Regions from separate parts of the Enterococcus faecium genome, predicted to be linked through region 1. Evidence: riboswitches for the same ligand, from Rfam matches in the RefSeq annotation. Region 1 holds a riboswitch; the other holds the start of a gene.
The links. A riboswitch is a leader RNA that binds a small molecule or an ion and turns the genes downstream of it on or off. The one in region 1 is predicted to bind magnesium.

Region 1 (3,425 bases):
ACAAGTTGCTGATTGGTTCAGTCATCCCTAGACCAGTAGCAGTAGTAACGACTAAATCAGCAAAAGATATAGTGAATATCGCACCCTTCAGTTACTTCAATATCGTCAGTTCGAATCGACCCATCTTATCCTTGGCGATCCAGAGAAAACAAGATGCAGTAAAAGACACAGCAAAGAATATTCTTGAGACAAGAGAAGCTGTTATCCATATCCTTGATGAGGACAACGTAGAAGAAGTAAATAAAACAGCAGCCAATCTGCCTAATGAGGAAAGCGAACTGTACCTGACTGACTTGACTTTAACTGATTCAGTAATCATTTCAGTACCAGCATTGACAGAAGCAAAAGTTCGTTTTGAAACATCCTTATATGAACATGTCGAGATACGGAATAAAAATAAAGTAACAGCTGATTTATTTTTGCTAGAAGTACAGAAATATCATTTAAATGAAACAGTCTATGATGATAAGACAGGAAGGATCGATCCAAGAAAATTGAATGCTGTAAGCCGTTTGGCAGGAAATGATTATGCAGCAATAGGAGAAATTTTCACGATTGCACGTCCCGAATAAAAAGGAGCACTAGTTATGTTAAAAATAAGCTATAAACCATCGACAGATTCAAAAGAAATGAAAAAAGAATATGAAACAGTGAATGATTTTCTGCAAGGGCAGTACTTAGAAGTTCCGCCATTGCAAGACCATTTTGTCGTTACTACTGTTACTTTAGATGGTAAGGAAATAGAAATGCCAGATCAAACGATTAGCGGATTGTTTAATTACTTTAACAAATAAATATTTATTCCGAAAAGTGAAAAAACATATAAAAAAACACATAAAACTAAAAAATTATCAAAGAATCCTGGTGCAACTGAAAGAATTTGCAACGGGATTCTTTCAACTTATTTGTTATTTTTTTCTAAAAAATATTAAAGATTGTTAAATTTCACTATTTCATTTCAAATTCCATTGCCTAATCATTAGGAAAAGTCTATCATGAACTCGTAAATAGAATATAGTAATAACCTTGTTAGGTGAGGCTCCTATACAAACATAGGCTGTTGCCCAGAAACGTCGAAAGTCGCCAATGGGTAAAACAGAAACTGTCGGATTAAGGCTTTTTCCAATAGCTAAGAATGTTTTCTTTACGTTGTATAGTGCTAAAACTCGGACGATGAGATGATGCTAGGTCAGAATTCTTGTTCGAAAAGGTTTCTGACCTTTTCTTTATATTTTTGTGACTGACTTATTTGATGAGACAAACTCGCTCCTCACCTGACAAGTGGATTGCTGTGTGAGGAGGAGATGCGGTGAAAAAAAGAAAAAAGATCGATTGGTGGATTTTGGGTCCTTATTTGACTTTGTCCATGATCGGTCTTTTAGAAGTATACAGTGCCAGTTCTTATCGTTTATTGCAAGCCGATGAAAATACAAAAAGTCTATTATTGCGTCAACTAATTTTCATATTTTTGAGTTGGAGCGTGATCTTCTTAGCTCGTTCAGTCAAACTACACTATTTACTTCACCCTAAAATAGCAGGATACGGTTTAGCCTTATCGATTTTCTTTTTAGTATTAGTAAGAATAGGGATATTCGGTGTCACTGTCAACGGCGCACAACGTTGGATCTCTCTGTTTGGCATTCAATTCCAGCCTTCTGAACTGGCAAATCTTTTTTTGATTTTTTATTTAAGCTGGTTTTTTCGTGACGGAAATAGTAGCCCAAAAGATCTAAAAAAACCATTCCTGATTACAGTAGGTATAACTTTTCTGATTTTATTTCAGCCAAAGATTGCTGGAGCATTGATGATCCTTTCGATTGCGTGGGTCATATTTTGGGCAGCGGCGGTTCCATTTAAAAAAGGGATCTATCTAATCGTTACTTTTTCTGCATTGCTGATTGGAGCAGCAGGCGGGGTATTATATTTAGGAAATAAAGGTTGGCTTCCACAGATGTTTAATCATGCTTATGAAAGGATCGCGACTTTAAGAGATTCTTTTATCGATAGTCATGGTGCGGGCTATCAAATGACCCATTCGTTTTATGCACTATATAATGGTGGCATATTTGGGCGGGGATTAGGAAATAGTATCACAAAAAAAGGGTATCTTCCAGAGACAGAAACAGATTTTATTTTTTCGATTATTACAGAAGAGCTTGGGCTAATCGGTGCATTGTGTGTGCTTTTCTTATTGTTCTCATTATGCATGAGAATCTTTTGTTTAAGCAGTCGCTGTAAAAATCAGCAAGCTGGATTGTTTCTTTTAGGATTCGGAACTTTGCTATTCGTTCAGACGATAATGAACGTGGGAAGTATCGCGGGGCTGATGCCAATGACTGGTGTGCCATTGCCATTTGTTAGCTACGGAGGAACAAGTTATCTGATCCTTTCTTTAGGAATCGGAATCACGTTGAATATTTCTTCAAAGATACAGGCCGAAGAGTTGCCGCTCTATCGACCTGAAAAACAATAAAGAGAAACTGAGAAACTCTCAGTTTGAATTATCATAAAGTACAATCTTTTATTTTTCAAGCGAGAGGTTCTTTTAGAAAGAGGAATTCGCAATGAAAGTATCTCAAAAAATCATATTATCTATTTTGTTACTGCTTACATTAGTAGTTGGCTATTTTTCGATTGAGTTTATCCATGGATTTTCGTCTGCAAAACAGAGTTCAACTGTGAAAAAGGTAGAGCCGAAAAGTGTCCCTACCACACTAAATGTGGCTTTGATTGGTTCAGATGCTCGTTCGAAAGACGAAAACGGTCGCTCGGATTCACTTCTGGTTGCACAATACAACCAGAAAACACAACAAGCAAAACTGATCTCTATCATGAGAGATTCATATGTCGATATTCCAGGTTACGGAATGAATAAGATAAATGCAGCTTACTCTTATGGGGGAGTTGATTTATTAAATCAAACATTAAAGGAAAATTTCAAATTTGAAGCTCCCTATTATGCAAGTATCACATTTCAAGATTTTATCGATTGCGTTAATGAACTGTTTCCTGGTGGAGTCAAGATCGATGCAGAAAAATCTCTAGATTTAGATGGCGTATATATAAACAAAGGAGAGCAAGTGATGGATGGTAATACTTTACTCCAGTATGCTCGATTTCGGGAAGACAAAGAAGGAGACTTCGGGAGGATCAGAAGGCAGCAGCAAGTGATCAAAGCTATCTCTCAGCAGCTGAAAGACGTAACTTCAATATTCAAGCTACCCAAAGCGGTTGGGAAATTACTTGGTAGTATCCAAACGAACCTTCCAGAAAGTGTGCTTCTGGATTGTGGTATGGATTTCCTCAAAGACAATAATAAAAAGATCGATACATTATCCGTACCAGTAGACGGCAGTTGGGACTTCAACGACAATACGCCTTCCGGAAGTGTTCTGGAATTAGATTTGACCAAAAACCAAGAAGCA
Region 2 (3,425 bases), 650 kb from region 1:
GATCGGTTCATTGAGAACAATTATTTGAAAATCAAAAAAAGAATGCGACGATTAGCACAGTTGAACAATCATGAGCAGTATCTCTTTACTTTTTTAATGAACCTGACTTCGTTTTATATAGAAAATGGTCGGTTGAAAAAGGCACGTAGTGTGAATGAAGATATGAAACGGAGCTTAGCACATAAAGAAAGAAGTACAGTGATCTATGAAACATTGATGGCAGATTATTATCAAAGATTGATTTCTGCTGCTTTAGGGGAAGAAAAGACGAAAGACTACCAAGAATTCTTCACAGTGCTCGAATATATGTTAGGAAAGAATCAACGGAGGTCCTTAGAGAAAAAACTGCTGGTCTAGTTGCTGGGTTCAGCAATGGCCAGCAGTTTAGAATTTGTATCACTTCGCCGCTTTTTCAGACGGTTTGTTTATATCGAATGGCGGGAAAAAGCGGGCGATCTCTTTTACCGCAGCATCACGGGAATCAGAAGCGTGAATGATGTTTTCAGTCCCCGGCAGCGCGTAGTCTCCTCGGATCGTACCTGGAACAGCATCGGCAGCTTTTGTTGCTCCAACCATCTTACGGACGATATCGATCACTTCCTCGCCGACCAGCACAAGATAAACGACAGGACCGGAAGTCATGTAATCGATCAGTTCATCAAAAAAACTGCGCTCAGTCAAGTGCTGATAATGTTCTTTTGCTAATTCAGGAGTCATAGTTTCAAACTTCATTTCAGCAATGGCCAGTCCCTTTGCTTCAAAACGTTGGATGATGCTTCCGACTAAATGGCGTCTCACGCCGTCTGGCTTGATAATAACAAGTGTTCTTTCCATAACAGCACCTCATTTCCTACTATATTTCTATTATAGCGGGAGGTGGAAAATGAGACAAATAAAACCGCGTGAGACAGGAATATAACGTGTGTATTTTAAAAAAAGTATGAAAAACATGGAAAATTGATTTGACATCCTCTTTTTTAGTTGTTATATTAACGAAGGAAAACCGAATAAGATTTGTTAGGTGAGGCTCCTATACAAACATAGGCTACTGCCCAAAAACGTCGAGAGACGCCAATGGGTAGAACAGGAATTGTCGAGATAAGGCTTTTCATAAGGTAGCTAAAAGCAGGTATCTGCTTTTTACGTTGTACAGTGTCAAAACTCAACGATGAGATCTGAGAAGCTTTTTTTAATATGCTTTTTCAAACCTTTCGCTGAGTATTTGGCGAGAGGTTTTTTTGTTGCCGCAAATCCCCATCGGTGAAAAATAAAAAGGAGGTGGTCTAATTGGAAAAATAACTATTCGAAAAATGATTGGAAGTCATGAATTAAAATTACTTAGTAAAGGAGATGAGAACAAATGGATGACAGTCATTCGAAAAACAAGGATCTAGAGGAAAGGCCAGGGCTATTATCTATCTGTTCTCAGCCCCTTTCAGTTTTTTCTCTATCGATCCGATGAATAGCTAAAGACCAAAAGCAGCGAGAACAGCTGTCTTTTGGACACAAAGGAGAGATTGAGATGGAAAAAAAGAAAGATACACAAAAAATCTATGCAGCTTTTGCTGGAAAAACGAAACAAGAATTATTTGAACTATTCCATGCATCAGCAAATGGATTGACAGAAGAACAAATCGAACGTTCAAGAGAAAATTACGGTGAAAATGCGATTTCATATGGCAAAAAAACACCATTCATTGTAGAAATATTGAAAGCATACATCACGCCATTTACATTAGTGTTGATCGCATTAGGAATTATTTCATTCATCACGGAATATGTATTAGCAGCTCCTGGAGATAAAGATCTTTTCGGTGTAGCCATTATCTTCACTATGGTTATCGTCAGCGGGACAATGACGTTGATTCAGTCCGTACGTTCCAATCAAGCGGCTGAAAAACTGAAATCACTTGTGAAAGTAACGGCAGCTGTAAAACGTAATGGAAAGTACACAGAGATTCCTATGGAAGAAATCGTCTGTGGAGATCTTGTTCGGCTTTCAGCAGGGGATATGATACCAGCGGATATGCGTTTATTGTCCGCAAAGGATTTATTCATTTCCCAAGCAGCATTGACAGGGGAAAGCTATCCAGTAGAAAAGCATGCGAAAGTATGTGAAGACGATCAGCAAAGCGAAACAAGTTACGAAAATCTTGTCTTTATGGGAAGTAATGTCATCAGTGGAAGTGCGGAAGGAATCATTGTTTCTGTTGGAAATGAAACACTATTTGGTCATGTAGCAGAAACGCTATCTGAAAAACCAATTCAATCAAGCTTTGAATTAGGCATCCATAAAACATCCATGCTACTGATCAAATTTATGTCATTGATGGCTCCAGCAGTTATCGTCATCAATGGGCTTACAAAAGGGGATTGGCTAGAAGCTTTTCTTTTTGGACTATCTGTAGCAGTTGGTCTAACACCTGAAATGCTTCCAATGATCGTTACGACGAATTTGGTCAAAGGAGCAAGTGTGATGGCCAAAAAAGGAACAGTGATCAAAAATTTGAATGCCATCCAGAACTTTGGTGCAATCGATGTGTTATGTACGGATAAAACGGGGACATTGACACAAGATAAAATCATTCTTGAATATCATATGGATTGTGAAGGAAATGAAGATGATCGTGTTTTGCGCCATGCGTATCTAAATAGCTACTATCAAACAGGGCTGAAAAATTTGTTAGATGTGGCTATCATTGATGAAGCAACAGAAACTTTAGATACAGATAAGATCAATTATCAAAAAGTGGATGAAATTCCTTTTGATTTTGAACGTCGTCGTATGAGTGTTGTGGTTGCTGATCCAGCTGGTAAAACACAAATGATCACAAAAGGCGCGATTGAAGAAATGCTGAACATTTCTAAATTTATTGATCTTGGCGGTACTGTTACACCATTAACAAAAGAACGAAAAGAAGCCGTACTTGCAAAAGTACAGTCACTTAATGAAGATGGCTTACGAGTGATTGGTGTCGCACAAAAGACCAATCCAAGCGTCGTTGGAGAATTTTCAGTCAAAGATGAGTCAGACATGGTTTTGATTGGTTATCTTGCTTTCCTTGATCCACCAAAAGAAACAACGAAACAAGCGTTGAAAGCTCTGAAAGAACATGGTGTAGCTGTAAAAGTTCTGACTGGGGACAACGAATTAGTTACACGTTCAGTGTGCCGTCAAGTAGGTCTAGAGATCAATGAATTGGTTACCGGTGAGAAAATCTCGGAAATGAGTGATCATGAATTAGCACAAGTAGCTGAAGACCATGAAGTATTCGTAAAATTGAATCCTCAGCAAAAAGCACGTTTGACGACAGCTTTACGTAAAAATGGTCATACTGTCGGATTTTTAGGAGATGGTATCAATGACGCTCCTGCAATGAAAGTGGCTGATATCGGTATTTCTGTAGATACAGCTGTGGATATTG

Region 2: it holds a riboswitch for magnesium, as region 1 does, so the genes downstream of both, mgtA (magnesium-translocating P-type ATPase) here and PYW34_RS06045 (FtsW/RodA/SpoVE family cell cycle protein) in region 1, are expected to answer to the same signal.

Annotation. Positions count from the first base shown of each region.
Region 1 covers NZ_CP118955.1:1,234,715-1,238,139, forward strand. Annotated here, with positions in the region: gene PYW34_RS06035 (flavin reductase family protein) at 1-572, shown strand, start outside; gene PYW34_RS06040 (hypothetical protein) at 588-794, shown strand; M-box (ykoK) riboswitch at 1,019-1,185, shown strand; gene PYW34_RS06045 (FtsW/RodA/SpoVE family cell cycle protein) at 1,310-2,473, shown strand; gene PYW34_RS06050 (LCP family protein) at 2,565-3,425, shown strand, end outside.
Region 2 covers NZ_CP118955.1:588,644-592,068, forward strand. Annotated here, with positions in the region: gene PYW34_RS02735 (Rgg/GadR/MutR family transcriptional regulator) at 1-357, shown strand, start outside; gene ndk (nucleoside-diphosphate kinase) at 397-834, opposite strand; M-box (ykoK) riboswitch at 1,007-1,181, shown strand; gene mgtA (magnesium-translocating P-type ATPase) at 1,523-3,425, shown strand, end outside.